DNA from 2 places in the Halomonas sp. AOP43-D1-4 genome. Region 2 is predicted to be linked to the other one. Evidence: predicted binding sites of a transcription regulator. Region 2 holds the regulator's gene; the other holds the start of a gene.

Region 1 (4,770 bases), on a different contig from region 2:
GCTCACCTAATGCCACTACGTTGCCGTGGCCATCGCCGATAATCTGGACTTCCACGTGGCGGGCACGGGCGATAAAGCGCTCAAGAAAGACGCCGCTGTCGTTAAAGAAATTTTTGCCCTGGCGTTGAACGGTTTCAAAGGCGTCTTGCAGCTCTTTGGCACTATTGCAGCGGGTCAGTCCGATTCCGCCGCCGCCTGCGGTGCTTTTGAGCATGACCGGGTAACCCAGGCGTTCAGCGGTGGTCAGTGCCTCTTCCACGCTGTCGAGCAGCCCACTGCCTGGGGCTAGCGGCACGCCTGCTGCTTCGGCCAGCTCACGGGCACGGTGCTTTAACCCGAACTCGCGCATCTGTGTGGGCGTGGGGCCGATAAAGACGATGCCCTCACGCTCACAGGTTTCGGCGAAGTCGGCATTTTCAGACAGAAAGCCGTAGCCGGGGATAATGGCCTGCGCACCGGTCTTTCGGGCGGCATCCAGAATCTGGCGTTTATCCAGGTAAGTTTCGCTGGCGCCATTGCCTGTAAGGGTCACGGCTTCGCTGGCGCTTTCCACATGCAGGCTGTGGCGGTCTTCATGGGAATAGACAGCAACGCTGCCGACACTGAGCGCCTTTAAGGTGCGGTTGGTACGTACGGCGATTTCACCGCGATTGGCAACTAATACTTTATTGAACATGGGTCGTAGCCTCGTTATGCGTGGGAGGTTTGCGCCTTGATGTAGGCACGCCAGCCACCAAACTCGGTGACATCCTGAGCATCTGTGATTCCATGCCCTTCGCAGATAAAGCCGTTGATCCAGCGGCCGTCGGCAAGCTCGACACTGCCGATACCCAGCGGCGCGGGGATCAGGTCGACAAACGAGCCAAATTCCGACGCGGCCATTTCCCATACTTCAACAATGATGGCGGCACCGTTTTCGTGAACGCGCTGCAGGCCGGGCTTGGGCGGTACGGTGTTGGGCAGGGCAAACAAGCGGTAATTGGCGGACGTTGTCGTGGACGCCACGCGCCAGGCATGGCGCTCGGTCAGTTGGGTATTCAGCGGCATGCCGGAAAGATGAGCGCCTACCACAGCGACCTGAACGGTGGGGACGGCAAGGGTGGTATGAACGGTTTCCGGCGGGCGTGCCTGGTCAGTGGCACCCAGCGGCGTCGGGTGGGCATTTAGCCAGCGGCTGGCCAGGGTCTGCAGTTCCCGATCCTTCCAGGCGCCGCTCACCAGGGTAACGCCAAAAGGCAGTCCATCGTCGCGGAACCCGGCGGGTACCGCCAATGCGCAAAAATCGGCCAGGTTAACGAAGTTGGTATAGGTGCCGAGCTGGCTATTGAGCGTTAACGGGTCAGCATTAACCGCTTCGATAGTGGGCGCGGTAGGGGCGGTGGGGACTAACAGGCCATCGATATCATCCAAAAGATTATCGATCACCCTAACCAGCTCTTCCTTGCGGTATTGCGCCTTGAACGTATCGGTGGCGCTGTATTTACCCGCGTTACTAATAATGCCGCGCACCACGTCATTCATGTTCTGGGCATGTTCGGCCATGAAGGTTTCCACGGCGGCGTGGCGCTCTGCTACCCACGGCCCTTCATAAAGCAGGGCGGCCAGTTCAAGCATGGGGGCAAAATCAAGTTCGACGAGCGTTACCCCTTCAAGCTTTTGCCATTTTTCCACGGCCGTTTGCCATGCCTTTTCAGCCACCACGTCGCCGAAGAACTGGGGCGACTGGGGAATGGCAAGCCTGGCTAGCGGGCCAGGACGGCGTATGGCCGGGGCATCCAGGGGGAGGGCGCTTGGCGCCTTGCGTGAGAAAGCGTCGGCAGGCTCGAAGCCGGCCATTAGCTCGGCGATCTGCCCGGCATCATTGACAGTCAACGAGAAGATGGAGACGCAGTCCAGCGAGCGGCACGCCGGTACTACACCATCAATGCTGAACAGGCCTTTGGTGGGTTTAAGCCCGACCAGGTTATTTAAGCCAGCGGGCACGCGACCGGAGCCTGCCGTGTCGGTACCCAGTGAGAATGGCACTAGCCCGCGTGCCACCACGGACGCCGACCCAGAACTCGAGCCGCCGCTCACCACTTCAGGATTGAAGCTATTGGCCACGGCACCAAACGGCGAGCGGGTACCCACCAGGCCGGTGGCAAACTGATCCAGATTGGTCTTGCCGATGAGTACTGCGCCCGCGGCGCGCAGCTTGTCAATCAGAGCAGCGTCACGGGTGGGTTGATAGGCGTAGGCCGGGCAGCCCGCCGTGGTGGCAAACCCGGTGGCATCAATGTTGTCTTTCGCCGCAAACGGAATGCCGTAAAGCGGCAACTTGTCTATCTTGCCGTCTGCCTCGTCCAGACGTGTTTGAAGTGCTGCCAGGGCATGAGCCAGCCCCTCCTGGTCGAGAAGTGAAATCCAGGTATTGTCGGCACTATCAAGTTTGGCCAGTTGCGTGATCAATTCACCGAGTAAGGCTCCCGGGGTTGCGCCCTCGTTATATGCCTGCCGCCATTGTTCGAGTGTCCAGCCGCGTGTGGTCATCATGTTTGGCCCTTGGTTATCCATGGTCTTGTATACAAGTCATTTTGCAAACCACAGGCCAAGAAAATGCTAAATGTTTTAAAAACAGAAGCTTGGCGATAAAAGGATAAAAATGGACAGTTTTTATGCACTTTTATCGTGCGAATCAGACCGCTTTAGCACCAATGAAGTGCTTTAAGACCCTGAATCAAAGATGGAAAACTCCTGTAAAACAACTTGTATACTTTTTATATGGTTGAATTTTTTATGTTTTTTTAAAGTGTGGAACGCATCGTGCAATGTGCAGGACGAGTTACAGGCGCTTTCAGGCAATTGAGTACACCTGATTAATGACAAATATCTAGCTGCCCGCTTGCAGCTTGGGGATGCGAAACATGAACTTGAAAAAACAGGCACTGCTGGGTCTTTCTGCACTGGCCCTTTCGGTATCGTTTCATGCGTCAGCCAATGATGACCCTATCAAAGTGGGTATCCTTCACTCCCTTTCTGGCACCATGGCTATCAGTGAGTCGACGTTAAAAGACACTGTTGAAATGCTGATCCAGCAGCAGAACGAAGCCGGTGGTCTGCTGGGTCGTCAGCTGGAAGCCGTGGTAGTGGACCCGGCCTCCAACTGGCCGCTGTTTGCCGAACGCGCCCGCGAGCTGCTGGCCCAGTATGAGGTAGACGTGGTGTTCGGCAACTGGACATCGGTATCACGTAAAGCGGTGCTGCCGGTGTTTGAAGAACTCAATGGTCTGTTGTTCTACCCGGTGCAGTACGAGGGAGAAGAGTCGTCTGCAAACGTCTTCTATACCGGTGCCGCGCCCAACCAACAGGCGATTCCCGCTGTCGAGTATTTGATTAACGAAGTCGGCATTGAGCGCTTTGCTCTGGTGGGTACCGACTATGTCTATCCGCGCACCACCAACCGCATTCTCGAAGCGTTTCTGAAAGATGAGCACGGCGTGGCAGGCGACGACATCATGGTCAACTACACGCCCTTCGGCCACTCCGACTGGCAGAACATCGTCTCCGAGATTCGTCGCTTCGGTGAAGAGGGCAAGTCTACCGCGGTGATCTCGACCATCAACGGCGACGCCAACGTGCCGTTCTACCGCGAGCTTGCCAACCAGGGTATTGATGCCGCTGATATTCCAGTGATTGCGTTTTCGGTAGGTGAGCAGGAGCTTTCCGGTATCGACACTGCGCCGCTCGTTGGCCATCTGGCTGCCTGGAACTACTTCATGAGCGTGGATACCGATGACAACTACGACTTTATCGACGCCTGGATTGAGCACACCGGTAATGAAGAAGCGGTCACCAACGACCCAATGGAAGCCCATTACATCGGTTTCAACATGTGGGCCGAGGCGGTGCGTAAAGCGGGTACCACCGATGTAGGCGCGGTGAAGGATGCCATTATCGGCGTGAGTGTGCCCAATCTCTCGGGTGGCTATGCGGCGATGATGCCCAACCACCACATCACTAAGCCGGTACTGATTGGCGAAGTGCAGGACAATGGCCAGTTCGATATCGTCTGGCAAACGCCCTCAACCGTTGCCGGCGATGCCTGGTCCGACTACTTGCCCGGCTCGCGCGACCTGATTGCCGATTGGCGCAAGCCCATGGAGTGCGGCAACTTCAACGTTGTGAACGGCTCATGCGGTGGCAGCACCGCTACTGAAGAAGCCGAAGCGGCGCTCGCCGAATAATACTGGCCACCCCTTGCCGCCCGCCTGATCGGGCGGCAAGGGAGCACGCTAACTCTCCACCTTGACCACCAAAGGAACAACCCCATGAGGCGTTTCCTTTCCTGGGGGTTTTTGTGCGCTGTGTTGTTGGGCATAACACTCAACGTACAGGCACAGACAGGCCCCGATACTTCTGATAATGACGCCGCGCTTGAGCTTCTTGAGGCGCTGGATGTCGATTCCTACCGCGATAAAGGCGAGGCGATTACCGCCATATTGCAAAGCGACGACGAGCGCGCCCGTGATTGGCTGCAGGCTCTGCTGGATGGCCGCTTGCAGCGTGCCGACGATGGTCAGTTTGTTGTCGTACTCGATAACAGTGGCCGAGAGTGGCCGGTGGCCGACGCCTTGACGAATGAACCGCTGGGTGAGATGTCACGCCGCGACCTGGACCGCGTGGGCATCAATAACGCCCTGCGAAACCAGCTGCGCAGCGCGATTGCTGTGGTGGACCTTTACTCGCCCAATCTGGATCGCCGCCGTATCTCTGCCGAACGTTTGCTGGGTG
Region 2 (16,097 bases):
TACAAGGCTTGGCCGCCATTTTTGTCGAAGAAATCAAGGGTAGCCACTCTGCCGTTGTGGGTTTGCCGCTTTATGAAACGGCGCAGTTGCTTGGCCAGCAGGGAGTGCCTATTTGGATGGGGCATTAATACTCGCACACTTATTCGTCGTCTCATGCCCCCTGTAACGGGTGTGATATACGTGAACCGAGAAGGAATTTTGCATGAGCGGTGAAGTCCTCATCAATTTAACGCCCATGGAAACACGGGTTGCGCTCGTTGAAAATGGCGTTTTGCAAGAGGCGCTTATAGAGCGCTCACGACGACGTGGCATTGTAGGTAATATCTACAAAGGCAAAGTGGTTCGCGTATTGCCTGGCATGCAGGCTGCCTTTGTCGATATTGGCCTTGAGCGCGCGGCGTTTATCCATGCCCATGAAGTTATGCCCTCCGGCACGCCCGTTGATGAGCAGCAAACCATTGGGCAGTTATTGCACGAGGGGCAAGCGCTGGTCGTACAGGTAACCAAGGACCCCATTGGTACGAAAGGGGCGCGTCTTACCACGCACCTCTCTATTCCCTCTCGCTATCTGGTGTATATGCCCGACTCTCCTCATCATGGAGTTTCACAGCGCATTGAAGATGAGCGTGAACGCGAGCGCCTGAAGGCCCTGCTGGATAGCAGCATTACTGAGCAAACATTGGAAGTTACCGGCGGCTTTATCGTACGCACGGCCGCTGAAGGCGTCGGTGATGAGGAACTGGCGGGCGATATGCACTTTTTGCTGCGTATCTGGCGTAAAGTTACCGAGCGCAAAATTAGCGCGGCGCCGTCCAACGTCATTTATGACGACTTGCCGCTGTTTATGCGTACTTTGCGCGATGTGATGCGTGATGACATCGAGAAAGTGCGTATCGATTCTCGGGAAAATTTTGTCAAGCTGGTCGAATTTGCCGAAGAGTTTATGCCCTATGCCGTGGATAGAATTGAGTACTACCCAGGCGAGCGGCCCATTTTTGATCTCTATAGTGTAGAAGATGAGATTCAGAAGGCGCTGGGCCGCAAGGTGCAACTGAAGTCAGGCGGATATCTGGTCATTGACCCGACCGAGGCGATGACAACCATTGATGTCAATACGGGGGGGTACGTTGGGCACCGCAACCTCGAAGAGACCATTTTCAAGACCAACCTTGAGGCAGCAACGGCCATTGCCCGCCAGCTTCGGTTACGCAATCTGGGCGGCATCATCATCATCGATTTTATCGATATGGCGGAGGTAGAGCATCAGCGCCAGGTTATTCGTGTGCTTGAAAAAGCGCTGGAGCGTGATCATGCCAAGACCAAATGCACCGGTGTTACCGAGTTAGGGCTTGTGCAACTGACGCGCAAGCGTACTCGTGAGAGCCTCGAGCAAACGTTGTGCGATGCCTGTCCTACGTGTAGCGGACGCGGCACGCTCAAAACCCCTGAAACGGTGTGCTACGAGATCTTCCGCGAGATTCTGCGTGAAGAACGCGCCTATAGCCCTGAAACGTATACCGTGCTTGCTTCCCAGGCCGTCGTTGATAGGCTGCTGGATGAGGAGTCGGCGGCAGTGGCAGACTTGGAAACGTTTATTAATAAAACGATTCGTTTTCAGGTGGAGCAACACTACTCACAAGAGCAGTACGACATTGTGTTGATGTGATGCCATGACGATCCGCTCGCTGACGCGTTGGAGTTTACTTCTGCTTGCCTGGGGACTGGGCGGTATTGCGGTAGTAGCGCTGCTTTTCCGGCTCATGGTCAGTCAGGCAGATACTTTGACGCCGCATGTTGAAGCTTTTTTGGAAGCTCAGATTGGTGTGCCGGTCACGATTGAAAACCTCTCCTTTTCAATGGTGCGCAGTGAGCTGATCGTGGAGCTTGAAGGCTTTGGGGCCGAAACGCCGAGCGGTCAGCCGCTTTTTTCACTGCGCCAAGCCGAGCTGCGCCTGGATATTGGCGCATCGCTACGTAATCTCTTGCCTATTTTTAGCGATATCAGATTACATCAAACCGAATTTCACCTTTATCAAGGAGTGGACGACGTTTGGCAGTGGCCCGACCCTGCCAAGCTGCCGGTGCATATAGCGCCAGAGCAGGATGTTGACCTGCCAACCATTGATGCCTGGACGGAATGGGTATTGCGCCAGCAAATCTGGATTGATGACACACGTGTTGTGCTGCACGGCAAGCAAGAGCGCGTCATGCTCGAAGCTCCTGCGCTGTTATTAGCTGGCAATCAGCAAGGGGCAAAACTTCTGGGTACGGTCGACGTTCTTGATTCGGAGCGCAGCGAAGCGCCACCAATACCCGCCGTACAGCTACTAGCGGAAATGCAGCCGGGCCGAGATGGCCTGAACGACTTCTCTGCCACGTTGAAGCTGGAGGCCCAGTTTGATCAGTTACTGACGCTGGTTGAGCTGTTTCGGCCAGAACATGTGCCGAACCTGGAGCAGGCCGGAGGCGATGCACGCGTGTGGGGCCGCTGGTATGAAGGCGGGCTTCAGGAGGTGCGCCTTGCCATCGATATCCCTGAGCTAGTGCTGCGCCAGGATATTCAGTTCGCCGTGCTAAGAAACATACAAGCACAGGGTGAGTGGCAACGCGAAGGAGAGGGCGGTGAAGCGTGGTTAAGCGGTAACGCAGAGAGTGTTGATTGGGCCGAACCTGGCGAGGCGATAGAGGGCCCAGCACTGCCGCATCACTGGTACCTGTCTCATCGGCCAGGCCAGTGGGCGCTGCGTACCAGTGCTTTTGAGCTGGCTTCGCTCACTGCTTGGCGAGACTACGTATTGTTACCCGAATCCGTGACGCGTGTACTGGAAACGCTGGCTCCGAGGGGGCGGGTGCAAGGGCTGAGCTTAGGCCAGAAGGAGGGTAGCTGGGAGGTCGATGCGGCGTTAACCAGCGTCGAAGTATCGCCCTGGGAAGGCGCACCAGGTGGCGGTCCCATGGATGCCTGGGTTCAAGCTCGGGACTCCCGTGGTCGGGTGACGTTTAATAGTGCCGGTGACAGTTCGCTCTATTTCCCAGACTTGTTCACCGAACCCATGCAGCTTCAGCAGGCTGAGGGCATCGTAGAGTGGGTCTACGATGGACCTAATACGATGGTCAGCGGCCGTCAAATTAACGTGGATTGGGACGATGCCCAGATAAGCGGTGGGTTTGGGTTAGTGGTTGCAGAGGAGACAGGTCGGTTCGGACTGGATATCGATTTTGCCAATGTCGATGCGCTTGAGCGCCCTCTGGGTCAATGGCTGCCCTTACATGTATTCGATGAGGAACTGCGTGACTGGCTGCTAGATGATATTGGCGGCAAGGTGCCTAATGGTTCGCTCAAACTGAGTTTGCCTATCGAGAGCGACATTAGCGCTGATGATATATCCGCAACGCTGGCACTAAAGATAACCGAAGGGCATTTGCCTATTGCCCCCGGCTGGCCTCGCCTGGAGGATGTTGAAGGGCGTTTAAAGTGGCAAAATCAGGTGCTTGAAGCGCGGGTTGAGCATGCCCAGAGTCGCGGTATAACCGCTTCACAAGGCGAGCTGACCATGCAAGATGAGATACTCAATGTGTCGGGTAACCTGCATGGCGATGGCTCCGCCCTGATCGCATTTTTAACATCGATACCTGATGTCGATATGAATATTCTCAACGACCTTCAGGCTGAAGGCGAGGTAGAGGCTGATTTAGCCATATCGCTACCTCTAGAAGCGCCAGATAATTTCCAGTTGGAAGTCAATGCAATCCCTGCGCTCACCCGTATCGCTTACGCCCCCGTGGGCGAGGCGCTTCAGGCGGTAAAGGGCCAGTTAACCTGGCAGCAGTACGGTGACAGCATGGCGCTAATAGGCAGTGTCGATGGACAGCTATTGGGCGGCGATATTAGTGCTGACATGCATACCCAGCGAGACGGTATCCGCTTGCGGGGGACAACGCCGGTGGCGTCACTTTTCTCATTGGTGGATATACCTGCCGAGCAAGGCAAGCAGCTGCTTGATGGAACTATGCAGTGGCAAGGGCGCGTAACGCTTGAGCCAAGCCCTGCGCTATCTCTAGAAAGCCAGCTTGAAGGGGTGCGCCTTGATCTGCCTGAACCTTTTGCCAAGGCTGTAGGCGAGCCTTGGCCCTGGACGCTTAATGCTGATTTCGACAGTGGCCGGGTGGAGAGCCGCTTGGCCGATATCGCGCATTTACGCTTAAAGGATCGGTTAGGTGACGTGTCAGGCAACCTGCATGTGGCGGATGCTGAGGTAAGCGCACCCGAGTGGCCGATGCAGTCAGGCTTTCGCTTACAGGCAAACCTTCCTCGCATTGACCCGATGGCGTGGCAACAAGCCGTCGCTCCACTGTTTCGAGGCGACCAGAGCGGTGGCCTAACCGCTCAACTATCCGGTCAGCATCCGCCGTTGGAGTTCGCCCTGGATACCGCTTGCCTTGTCTATCAGCAAGCATGCGTTGGTGGTGCGGCATTAATCGGCAGTGTACAGAATGGCACAGTTACCGCAGCGCTTGAGAGCGACTTGGTGACGGGGCATCTTCGCTATCAGCAAGCAGCTCAGCACCCTCTGGATATCACCATTAGCCAGTTAGCACTGGATCGGCTGACTAATTTGGCAGATACGAGCAGTGAGTCAGAAACGACCTCGCCGGATTCCTGGCTCGGTGAAGTGGAGACGCAGCGCACAGTGCCTGCGGCTATTCCTGAGTGGCTGGCTGAGCTACCCGATGGGCGACTTCGGTTGGCGGAAATGAGCGTGGGGGAAAGCCGTTTCGGGCCTTTATCCGCCTATTGGCACACTGAACCAGGCCGGTTTTCGCTAATGCCGGTTGGGTTAACGCTTGGGCAACTTTCTGCTCGTGGTGAACTCTATTGGGAGGGCGATGCCTCGACCAGTCGAACCCAGGCCAATATTTCCATTGAAGGCGGCGATGTAGGTACCGCTCTTGAGCGCATGGATCAACCCGTTGCCTTACGCAGCCGACGTACTACCGCAACCGCCAATCTTGGCTGGGCAGGCGCACCATGGCAGTTCTCGTTAAATCAGGCGCAGGGCGACATAGGCATCGACGTGCAGGATGGGCGCTTTATGCATCTGGACTCTGCACCGGTGCGCCTCGTTGGCCTGCTGAATTTCGATAATATATTGCGTCGATTGCGGTTGGATTTTTCTGACGTCACCGGCACGGGCACCGCTTTTGATCGCGTTGACGGCACGGCAGATGTCGAAAATGGCCAGCTTTCGTTGAGCGAGCCATTGCAAATTAAAGCACCTGCCGCCAACTTAACCCTAACCGGTAATGTTAACTTGCTTCATCGAGAGCTTGATTTGCGCCTTGGCGTTGTGATGCCGGTGACGCAAACACTGCCCATTGCCGCCATTGCGGTGGGCGCTCCTGTTGTAGGTGGCGCACTATTTATTGCTGATCAGCTTTTTGGCAGCGCTCTGGACCGAGCGACGACCATTCATTATCGCGCGCGAGGCCCCTGGACTTCGCCGCAGGTTACTTTAGAAGGCTCCGAATGACCGCATTTAAGAGCGATATAGACTCCGCCGTTTCCATTCTTCTTACGCCGGGTGGCTTGGACCTTGATGGGCTTGATAAAGGCCTTGAGTACGCCATGGGCGCGGGTGTGGATTACGCCGATCTCTACTTTCAGCGCACCTGGACAGAGGGCTGGGTGTTGGAGGATGGTGAGGTAAAAGAGGCAAGCTACAACATTGATGGCGGTGTGGGCGTCCGCTCCCTGGCCGGAGAAAAAACCGGCTTTGCCTACTCCAATCAGATTAGTGCGGATGCGCTGATCGATACCGGGCGCACGGCGTCAGGCATTGTGCGTAGTGGCAAGTGTCTGCCTGGGCAAGCCGTTCAGCCGGTTTCAGTGGCCCCTTTTTACGCTGGTGTTGATCCTTTAGCGGGGCTGACTGCTGAAGAGAAGGTCGCCATGCTAAAAGAAGCCGATCGCATCGCTCGCGCGGCTGACCCTAGCGTTTCTCAGGTAAGCGCCTCGCTTTCTGGCACTTACGAAGTGGTTCTGGTGCGTGCCAGTGATGGTACCTTGGCCGCGGATATTCGCCCGCTGGTGCGCTTTAACGTTAGCGTAATTGCCGTGAAAAATGGCCGCAGAGAGCGCGGCAGTGCAGGCGGTGGCGGACGCTACTCCATGGCTCGCCTGCGTAATGAAGGTGTTGCCGAGCGATACGCAAAAGAGGCCGTACGCCAAGCGCTCGTCAATCTTGAAGCGGTCGATGCGCCAGCCGGGCAAATGCCGGTGGTACTGGCTTCTGGCTGGCCGGGTATTTTGCTGCACGAAGCCGTCGGCCATGGGCTGGAAGGTGATTTCAACCGTAAAGGCAGTTCGGCATTCTCGGGTCGTATGGGGCAACGCGTCGCTGCCAAGGGTGTGACGGTGGTCGATGATGCCACGATTGCTGATGGTCGCGGCTCGTTAAGTGTCGATGACGAGGGCACGCCCGGGCAAAACACGCCGTTGATCGAAGACGGCATTCTTACTGGCTATATGCAGGACAAGCTGAATGCTCGATTAATGAACATGGCGCCAACCGGTAATGCTCGCCGCGAGTCGTTTGCGCATTTACCCATGCCGCGCATGACCAATACGGTCATGCTGGCAGGCCAGGATGCACCCGAGGATATTATCAAAAGCGTCAAAAAAGGAATTTATGCTGTTAGCTTCGGTGGCGGCCAAGTGGATATCACCTCGGGAAAATTTGTATTCTCCGCCAGCGAAGCCTACCTGATTGAGGATGGGCGCATTACGGTTCCCGTTAAGGGTGCAACGCTGATTGGTAATGGGCCGGAGGCGATGGGGCGTGTCTCCATGATCGGCCACGATATGGCGCTGGATACAGGCATTGGCGTGTGTGGCAAAGAGGGTCAAGGCGTACCGGTTGGGGTGGGTCAGCCCACGCTAAAACTGGATGAGCTAACCGTTGGCGGTACGCAGTCCTCGTAAGTGTTAAAGCGCCAGCGTGTCGCGTAGAAGTTTGAACAGCTTACGCGAGCTGGCGGGTGGTTTGTCCTGATCGCGCTCACGCTGAGCGTTGCGAACTAACTGACGTAGCGCTTGGCGATCCGCATTGGGATAGTCTGCCATAAACTGGTCAATGGCAGGATCGCCTTCTCCAATAAGCCGGTCCCGCCACTTTTCAAGACGATGAAAGGCATGGTCGCGCTGCTCTTTTTCCTGCTCAATTGAGTCAAAGACACCTTGAATCGCGGTCAGGTCCTCTTTGCGAACCAGCTTGCCGACATACTGCATATGACGGCGGCGCCCTTCGTGGGAGCGAATACGAGAGGTCTCTTCGATGGCACGCAGCATGTCGTCGGAGAGAGGAAAGCGGGCACGCTCAGCAGGTTTCATGGCGATTAAGGTTTCGCCGAGTGCTTGGAGCGCATGCATTTCGCGTTTGAGCTGCGACTTGCTGGGGCGCTCTTCGGGTTCTTGAGTATCAAGGGGCTCGGGGCGTTTCTTCGGCATAGTAAGGCTCACAGACAAGATTCGTTGGCAGCATTATATCAGGCTGCGACAAGAACATTGATTCGGCGATGAGATTCGTACGAAAAAGGAGGCTATATGGCACAGGCATTTGATGCATCCTCGCAGCAGGCACTGTTAACCGCGCGTGCAGAAGAGGCGTTGACCTTGGCCAAGCGCCTGGGAGCCGATGCGGCGGAAGTGGGTGCAAGCGTTGACCAGGGCGTGGGCGTTAGCGTGCGCTTGGGCGATGTGGAGACGGTTGAGCTTTCACGAGACCAGGGCATTGCCGTCACGCTTTACGTCGGCAAGCGCAAAGGAAGTGCATCGTCGAGTGACGCCAGCAGTGCCTCGATTCAAGCAACGGTTGAGAAAGCATTAGCCATTGCGCGTTATACCGGTGAAGACCCGGTGGCTGGCTTGGCGGATGCCGATCAGATGGCGACCGAATTGCCGGACCTTAAGGTTCATTACCCGTGGGCGCTGACAACTGAGCAAGCAATCGACCTTGCGCTTGCCTGCGAGCAGGCGGGTCGCGACGTTGAGGGTATTAGTCAGTCAGAAGGCGCGTCGCTTTCAAGCGGTGAGGGCGTACGGGTTTATGCTAACAGCCATGGTTTTTTAGGTACCCAAAAAGGCAGTAGTCACTCCCTTTCATGCATGCTCATTGCTCAGGATGAAGACGGTATGCAGCGGGACTACGACTATACCTCTGCGCGTAATCCTCAGCATTTGCGCGACCCGAGCGAAGTAGGGCGCGAGGCTGCGGCCCGTACGCTGCGCCGGTTAGGTGCCAAGCGGCCGCCAACCGGCACCTTTCCCATTCTGTTTGATCCTTCGCTGTCTAGTGGTTTGGTTGGGCATTTATTGGGCGCATTGGCGGGTGGCGCGCTGTATCGTCAATCCTCTTTCTTGTGTGACCGTTTGGGCACGCCGTTATTTCCTGAGTGGTTTAGTCTGGAAGAGCGCCCTATGGAAATAGGAGCGACCGCCAGTACGCCGTTTGATGGAGAAGGTGTGCAGACACGTAATAACCGCTTTATCGAACAGGGGCGTATCGCAAGCTATATGCTTTCGTCCTACAGTGCCCGTCGCTTGGGCATGCAAACCACGGGGAATGCTGGCGGTGTCCGCAACGTGCGTTTAGACGCACCCTTGCAGACGCGTGATGCGCTGCTTAAAACGATGGGTCGAGGCATTTGGGTTACCGAACTAATGGGCCAAGGCGTGAACGGCGTAACCGGGGATTACTCGCGTGGTGCGGCGGGCTTCTGGGTCGAGAATGGAGAAATCCAGTATCCGGTTGAAGAATTTACCATCGCTGGAAACCTTGAGCGTATGTTCTCAGGCCTTGTTGGTATCGGAAGTGATATCGATACGCGCGGCAGCATTCATACGGGCAGCTGGTTAGTGGATGCGATGACCGTCGCCGGTAGCTAAAAAAGCCGCACTACTGATCTTCGTCAAAGCGGGCGTCGAACAGCGCTTGGATTGCATCAAGCGCTTGTTCGGCATCCTCGCCTTCCGCACAAATCCGCAGTTGGGTGCCGCAGGGTGCGGCCAGCATCAATAGCGACATGATGTTGGCTGCATCAGCCATTTGCTGCTGTTTATACACCTGTATGCTGGCGGAGTAGTGCTGGCTGCACTTCACCAGTTTTGTGGCGGCGCGGGCATGTAGGCCGCGCTGATTGGTAAGCGTTAAGGTTCTTTCTGGCACCCTGGTTCCTTTTTTCCGAGTGGTGTCATTAGGCATAAGCGTTTACGTAGGGCTGGGCGTCTACTCGGAAAATGGAGGAGCCGTCGGTGGCTCTGCCCGGGTTCCTCGTAGCGTGTATTGCAGCTCCAGTTCTCGGTGACGCAACTGGACTTCGCCGATGAGCGGTGCCAGCTTTTGCGCCAGCTGTTCGGCAATATACACAGAACGGTGCTGCCCGCCGGTACAGCCAATAGCCACCGTCATATAGCTGCGCTGACTATTTTGGTAAGCAGGCAGCCAGCGCTCAAGCATTGCCTGAATATCATGGCTCATCTCTTCGACAATCGGGTAGCCGCGCAGAAACGCAATAATCGTGGCATCACGTCCTGTGTACTGGCGTAGCGTTGGGTCCCAATAAGGGTTGGGCAGGCAGCGTACATCAAAGACTAAATCTGCATCCATGGGTACGCCATGCTTGTAGCCGAACGACTCAAAGGTGAGTGTTAGCTGGTCTTTGCGCTGGTGGGCTACCTGGTCTGAAATGCGCCGACGCAGGTCGTGGACCGATAAGCGTGATGTATCAATCCGCAGGTCGGCCAAATCACGTATTTCGTTGAGCGTCTCTTCCTCTTTCTCTATCGCCTCTTCAAGCGTCATATCACTGTTGCGCGTTAACGGATGGCGTCGCCGTGTCGCAGAATAGCGTTCCAGTAAAATACGTGAATCGGTGGTTAGATAGATAACCTGACAATCTATAGGCCGCGCGCGCAGCTCTTCAAGCAGTGCGGGAAGGCGCTCAAGCGCCGCTGGCAGGTTGCGGGCATCAATACTGACCGCTAGATGCGTGCGCTCACCCTCGTCACGGAGTTCGTCAACCAAAGAACCAAGCAACATGGCGGGGAGATTATCAATGGCGTAATAGCCAATATCTTCCAGCGCTTGTAATGCGATTGATTTGCCAGAGCCAGAGCGGCCGCTAATAATCACCAGTTGCATAGTGGCTCTCTCTGATTGAACGTATAAAAGGGATAACGCATGAAAATGTGTTAGTCGTTATGGGCGATTATGGAGCGGCCTGTTCGCGAATCTTGCCCATTAGCAGGTCAAGCAAATCGTGCTGGCTGCTGGTTTTGCGTAATGCCTGGCGTGTGCTCGCATCATTCATAATGGTGGCCACTTGGCCCAAAAGCGACAAATGCGTGTCGTCAGCCTCTTCGGGAACCAGCAGCACAAAGACGAGGTCGACCGGGTCGCCATCAATAGCATCAAAATCAATAGGTTCTGATAATTTTAAAAAACCCGCAATAGGCGTAACGCAATGTGGGCTGCGCGCATGGGGGATGGCGACGCCGTTACCGATCCCCGTGCTGCCAAGACGTTCCCGGCCGATCAGTCGGCTGAAAACTTCCTGGCTATCCAGACTGGGTGTATTTTGAGCGATAAAGGTGCTGAAAAACTCCAGCACCCGCTTTTTGCTGCCCCCGGGCACGTCGTAAAGTACGCGCTCCGGGGGGAGGATGGTTTCCAACGTCATTGAATTAACGCACGCCAGCGCCTTGGGCGCGAGCTTGTGCTTTTTCCTTGTGCTTAACGAGTTGACGATCAATTTTGTCTGCTAAGGCGTCAATAGCGGCATACATATCGACATCTTCGGCGTCGGCATGTAAGTCGGCGCCTGCCGCATGAAGGGTGCACGCGGCATGTTGGCGCTCCTTCTCAATAGATAAGGTGACTTGTACCGTGGTGATGTGGTCGTAATGACGTTCGATGCGTTCAAGTTTTTCATTAACGTAGTCACGCAAGGCGTCAGTCAGTTCTACATGATGACCCGTGATATTTACTTGCATTGACGTGCTCCTTATCCATCGGACTGAATTTCGATTGTAACCCTTTTTACGGTGTTGCAAAGCCCCTGTCGCGAGTTTTGCCATTTCTCTTGTAACGACTAACGCAAACGACGACGTTCACTTGATGAGGGAATGCCCAGCGACTCACGATATTTCGCCACCGTACGGCGTGCCACTGTGATGCCGCCATCTCCCAGTAATGTCACCAAACGACTGTCCGAAAGAGGTTTGCCGGGAGGCTCATCTTGAATCAACTTTTTAAGCCGGGCGCGAATCGCGGTGCTTGAGTGGCTGTCTGCGCCATCCTGCCCGCTAATTTGGCTTGAGAAAAAGTACTTAAGTTCGAAGATGCCCCGTGGGGTATGGATATATTTTTGTGTGGTGACCCGAGAAATGGTTGATTCGTGCATCTCAACCGCCTCGGCAATATCGGCAAGAATCAACGGCTTCATCGCTTCTTCACCGTGCTCTAAAAAACTGATTTGGCGAGTGATAATCTCGCGCCCTACGCGTAGAAGCGTGTCGTTGCGGCTGGACAGGCTTTTGATTAGCCAGCGCGCTTCTTGCAAGTGCTCTTTTAAAAACTGGTTATCCTGACTCTTGTCTGCACGCTTGATTAAACTGGCGTAGTCGGGCTGGATACGCAGCCGGGGCAGGGCTTCAGGGTTTAGCTCCAGGTGCCAGCCTTCATGATCATGACGTACGACCAGGTCGGGCGTGATATAGCTATCGTCGGTGACGCCATAAGCGCTGCCTGGGCGTGGGTCCAGGCTTCGGATCAGACCGATCACATCGTCTAGCTGCTCATCGTCCAAGCTTAGGCGGCGCTTTAATAGGCGCATGTCATTTTTGCCCAGCGCTTCAAGAAACTGACGAACCAATCGGCGCGCGGGAACCAGTAGGGGCGTGTCGTCGGGGAGCGTTGCTAGCTGAAGCATCAAACATTCGCGCAAGTCACGGGCGAAGACGCCCGTTGGCTCGAACTGCTGTAAGCGCATCAGAGTGGTCTCCAACTCTCGCTGGCTGAGACCTTCGATGCTCTGAGCACGTAACCCATCGCGGATATCGTTGAGCGGCTGCGTCAGGTAGCCATTGGCGTCCAGTGCATCAATCAGGCTTTCGGCGATTAGCTGCTCACGAGCCGTAAAGTCGGTCATCGCCAGCTGCCAAAGGAGATGTCCATGCAGGCTTTGTCCCGCGGCCTGGCGTTCAAAATCGGGGCCTTCGCTGCTGCCAGAGCTACCCATGTCCTGGTAAGTATCAGACCAGTCGCTATCGACAGACAGTTCCTCGGGAATGCTTTCTGACCACTCCTCGTCAGGTGTTTCGACGGTCGCCTGCTCGCCGAACTCGTCTTCCTGCTCCAGCATTGGGTTGGCATCCAGTGCCTGCTGAATTTCCTGACGTAGATCCAATGTCGATAGCTGTAGCAGTGCAATCGCTTGCTGCAGCTGAGGTGTCATGGTCAGCTGCGTACCGATACGCAATTGGAGAGAAGCTTTCATGACCATCTGAGAACCACTCGTTAATCGGAAAGCTTCACCCTAGTGCGAGTCATGTTGTTGTGCAAGTGCAATAAGCATGCCACTGATAAAATTTTTACTGCAGATCACTGTTTAGCGGTGAAATTAAATTCATAAGCGAAAATCAGCACCCAGGTAAACTTCCCTCACTTTTTGGTTATCAAGGATAGTCTGAGGGCTGCCGCCAGCAATGATGTGGCCGTCACCGACAATATAGGCGATATCGCAAATATCCAGTGTTTCTCGGACGTTATGGTCAGTAATTAGCACGCCAATGTGGCGCTGTTTTAAGGCGCGAATAATGCTCTTGATTTCACCAACCGAGATGGGGTCGACACCTGCAAATGGCTCATCCAGCAAGATAAACGCGGGCTCTGTGGCCAAGGAGCGGGCAATTTCGACGCGTCGCCGCTCGCCGCCGGAAAGGCTCATGCCCAAGCTGTCACGGATGTGGGTAATATGAAAGTCGTCAAGCAGGGCCTCAAGCCGCTGCTCTCGTCCTGCCCTGTCCAGATCTTTGCGGGTTTCCAGAATCGCCATAATATTATCCGCAACCGATAGCTTGCGAAAAATAGACGCTTCCTGGGGTAGATAGCCAATGCCGGCCATCGCGCGTTCGTGCATGGGAACGCGGGTTAAGTCTTGCTCGTCGATACGCACCGTACCCGCATCAGACTTCACCAGGCCCACAATCATATAAAACGATGTGGTTTTGCCCGCGCCGTTAGGGCCAAGTAGGCCTACCACGCTGCCTTGAGCAATCTCCAGGCTAATGTCTTTAACCACGCGGCGGCGCTTATAGCTTTTTGCCAAGTGATTGGCGTAAAGGGTTTTTATGGGCGGTGCTTCCGCAATAGACATGGTTGGCTCCTATTGCGCTGGCTGAAGCGTCATACGAATACGCTGCGGCTCGCTACCGTTTGCATCGGAGCGTGCCTGCACCACTTCGCGGTCAATGAAGTACTCCAGGCGGCCACCGGTAAACTGATCACCCGCCTGGGTCAGTTCGGCCTGGTCAATAAGCTCTACACGCCGCTCTGCTACGTGATAAACCACGCGTCGTGCCCATCCTTCCATCGGCGTGTCCTGATCATCGAGTTGATTGCGTAGGTAGGCGCGCTCCCCGGTGGCAATAGCGCGAGAAAGCTCACCCGCGTCGTTACGGATAATTTCAACGCGATCCCCACGTAGCTGCATATTGCCTTGGCGAATATTGACATCGCCTGAATAAACGGCAGTGCCTGCACGCTGATCAAGGTCTAGCTGGTCGGCTTCTACTTCAATGGGGGCTTGGCTTGTCTGGGCCGCTGCCGATAGCGGCACCGCAAGGGCGAAAAGCGCGGTGCGAATAAAAGCGTTCATAGCGACTCCTAAGGATTTTGTGTTGCGGGGGGGTGATGGCCGCGGACGTTATCGGTTAGTCGGACCTGGCTATCATCAAGCCAAACATCCATACGTGATGCGCTCATTTGTTGAGGTGGCTGCTGAAACACGGCGGGCGCCTCGCTCCAGACATGACGCGCTACCCCATCATAATGTAATAACTCAGTATCAAGCTGCCAGCCTTCTGTAGGCGCCAGAAGCTGTGCATCACCAGACAGTGTTAGCGCTTGGGTGGTCGTGTTCAGAACGCCTTCGTTGGCGTGAGCGAGCCACTCTCGGTTATCACTATCAAACAGCGTCGCTTCGGGTTGAGTGACTTCGGCTTGGGTGCTTTGTGGTATGTAAACCAATAAAGGCGCGGACAGCGACTGCTGGATATGCCCTGTTTCACCAAACAGCGTGATCTCGGCATTTTCCAGCACGTGGCCAGGCTCTTCAGCCTGCGCTTCTTCGTCAACGGGCCGGTCTTCCGGGCCGCGTGGGTCCAGCCATACCAGCAGCCCCCCTAAAGCGACCACCAGGGCCGCTAACCCGACGCGTTTCTTGGTTCTTTGAAACATTACACGCGACCATTCAAATACGACTCAAGAACAGTACTCCAGTGGCCCTGCGCTTCAAGTAATGTATCGCAAATTTCACGTACGGCGCCGTGACCACCCAAGCGGTCGGTAATCCAGTCAGCGTGGGTATGCATGTAATCGGGTGCGTTGGGTACCGTAATGCCAACGCCTGCGCGTTTGATAGGCGCAAGATCAGGCAGGTCATCGCCGCAGTAAGCCACCTGACTTAGGTTCAGATTGAGGCGCTCGCACAGCGCTTTCAAAGTAGTGAGCTTATCTTCGCAGCCCTGGTGGACAAGATTAATTCCCAGCGCCGCAGCACGCTGGCTCACCATGGGGGAGTCGCGTCCTGTAATTAACGCCACATGAATGCCCACACGTTTAAGCAACTTTAAGCCATGGCCGTCTTGTGTATGGAAGGCTTTGATCTCGATACCGTCGGCCTGAAAGTATAGCCGTCCATCGGTGAGCACACCGTCAACATCGAGGGCAAGTAGTCGCACATGGCGAAGCTGGTCAAGTAGCGCAGTGGGGAGGGCCATAGGGACTCCTTGTCAGTAAACTGTTGGGTAAAATGGTTAGATAACGCCGCTGGCAAGCAAGTCGTGCATATGGAGCGCCCCAATGGGGCGCTGTTCGTCATCGACGACCGCTAGCGCAGTAATACGGCTGTCTTCCATGATGCGCACCGCTTCGGCGGCCAGTAGGTCGGGGCCAATGCGTTTGCCGGGTCGGGTCATTACATCGTCCACGGTTACTTTACGCAGATCATGAAACTGGTCGAGGGTGCGGCGTAAGTCGCCATCGGTATAAACACCTGCAAGTCGCCCTTCGCTGTCGACAACACAGGTAAATCCCAACCCTTGGCGGGTAATCTCCAAGAGCGCATCACGCAGCGGGCTGCCTAGTGCTATCTGCGGCAAGCGTGTGCCGCTATGCATAAGGTCTTTAACGCGCAATAGCAGTCGTTTTCCCAGACTGCCACCGGGATGCGATAAGGCAAAATCATCAGCGGTAAATCCGCGTGCTTCAAGTAGCGCAACGGCAAGCGCGTCGCCCAGGGCAAGGGCGGCCGTCGTGGAGCTTGTGGGGGCCAAGTCCAGAGGGCACGCTTCGCGTTCAACACCGCTGTTCAGGTGAGCATCCGCATGTTTGGCAAGTGTTGAGCCAGGGCGGCCTGTCATGCTAATTAACGGTGTGCCTAGCCGTTTTAACAGAGGCAGTAGCGCCGTCACTTCGGCGGTTTCTCCGGAGTTTGAAAGCGCCAGGACCACGTCGTTGCGCGTAATCATCCCCAGGTCGCCGTGGCTAGCTTCACCTGGGTGAACAAAAAAAGCAGGTGTGCCGGTGCTGGCAAGCGTGGCGGCCAGCTTTCCTGCTATATGGCCAGACTTGCCCATTCCCGTCACGACGACCCGGCCCTGACACGCCAGCATCAATTCACATGCACGGTCGAAGCTTTCATCAAGCTTGCCTTGAAGACCGCCAATGGCGGCTTGTTCTATTTGCAGCGTGCGTAGGGCGCTTTCACGCAACGGGCTAACAGTGGGTGAGGGCTGGGGCATGAACATCTCGTTTTAA

Evidence for each region. The regulator sigma-54, encoded in region 2, starts transcription at its own class of promoters, with help from an activator protein. The targets are predictions, from matches to a motif close to TGGCACNNNNNTTGCTNT.
Region 1: a site for sigma-54 is predicted at 2,573-2,590, ahead of atzF (allophanate hydrolase). Genes of this name have one in related genera too.

Annotation. Positions count from the first base shown of each region.
Region 1 covers NZ_JBQSVY010000017.1:30,045-34,814, forward strand. Annotated here, with positions in the region: gene uca (urea carboxylase) at 1-676, opposite strand, end outside; gene atzF (allophanate hydrolase) at 691-2,532, opposite strand; gene urtA (urea ABC transporter substrate-binding protein) at 2,904-4,223, shown strand; gene urtB (urea ABC transporter permease subunit UrtB) at 4,308-4,770, shown strand, end outside.
Region 2 covers NZ_JBQSVY010000001.1:149,266-165,362, reverse strand. Annotated here, with positions in the region: gene ACT3RQ_RS00785 (Maf family protein) at 1-128, shown strand, start outside; gene rng (ribonuclease G) at 203-1,666, shown strand; gene ACT3RQ_RS00775 (YhdP family phospholipid transporter) at 1,671-5,531, shown strand; gene tldD (metalloprotease TldD) at 5,528-6,982, shown strand; gene yjgA (ribosome biogenesis factor YjgA) at 6,986-7,507, opposite strand; gene pmbA (metalloprotease PmbA) at 7,604-8,944, shown strand; gene ACT3RQ_RS00755 (HPr family phosphocarrier protein) at 8,955-9,224, opposite strand; gene rapZ (RNase adapter RapZ) at 9,285-10,199, opposite strand; gene ACT3RQ_RS00745 (PTS sugar transporter subunit IIA) at 10,267-10,737, opposite strand; gene hpf (ribosome hibernation-promoting factor, HPF/YfiA family) at 10,742-11,050, opposite strand; gene ACT3RQ_RS00735 (RNA polymerase factor sigma-54) at 11,149-12,561, opposite strand; gene lptB (LPS export ABC transporter ATP-binding protein) at 12,685-13,434, opposite strand; gene lptA (lipopolysaccharide transport periplasmic protein LptA) at 13,444-13,935, opposite strand; gene lptC (LPS export ABC transporter periplasmic protein LptC) at 13,944-14,516, opposite strand; gene ACT3RQ_RS00715 (KdsC family phosphatase) at 14,516-15,058, opposite strand; gene ACT3RQ_RS00710 (KpsF/GutQ family sugar-phosphate isomerase) at 15,095-16,081, opposite strand.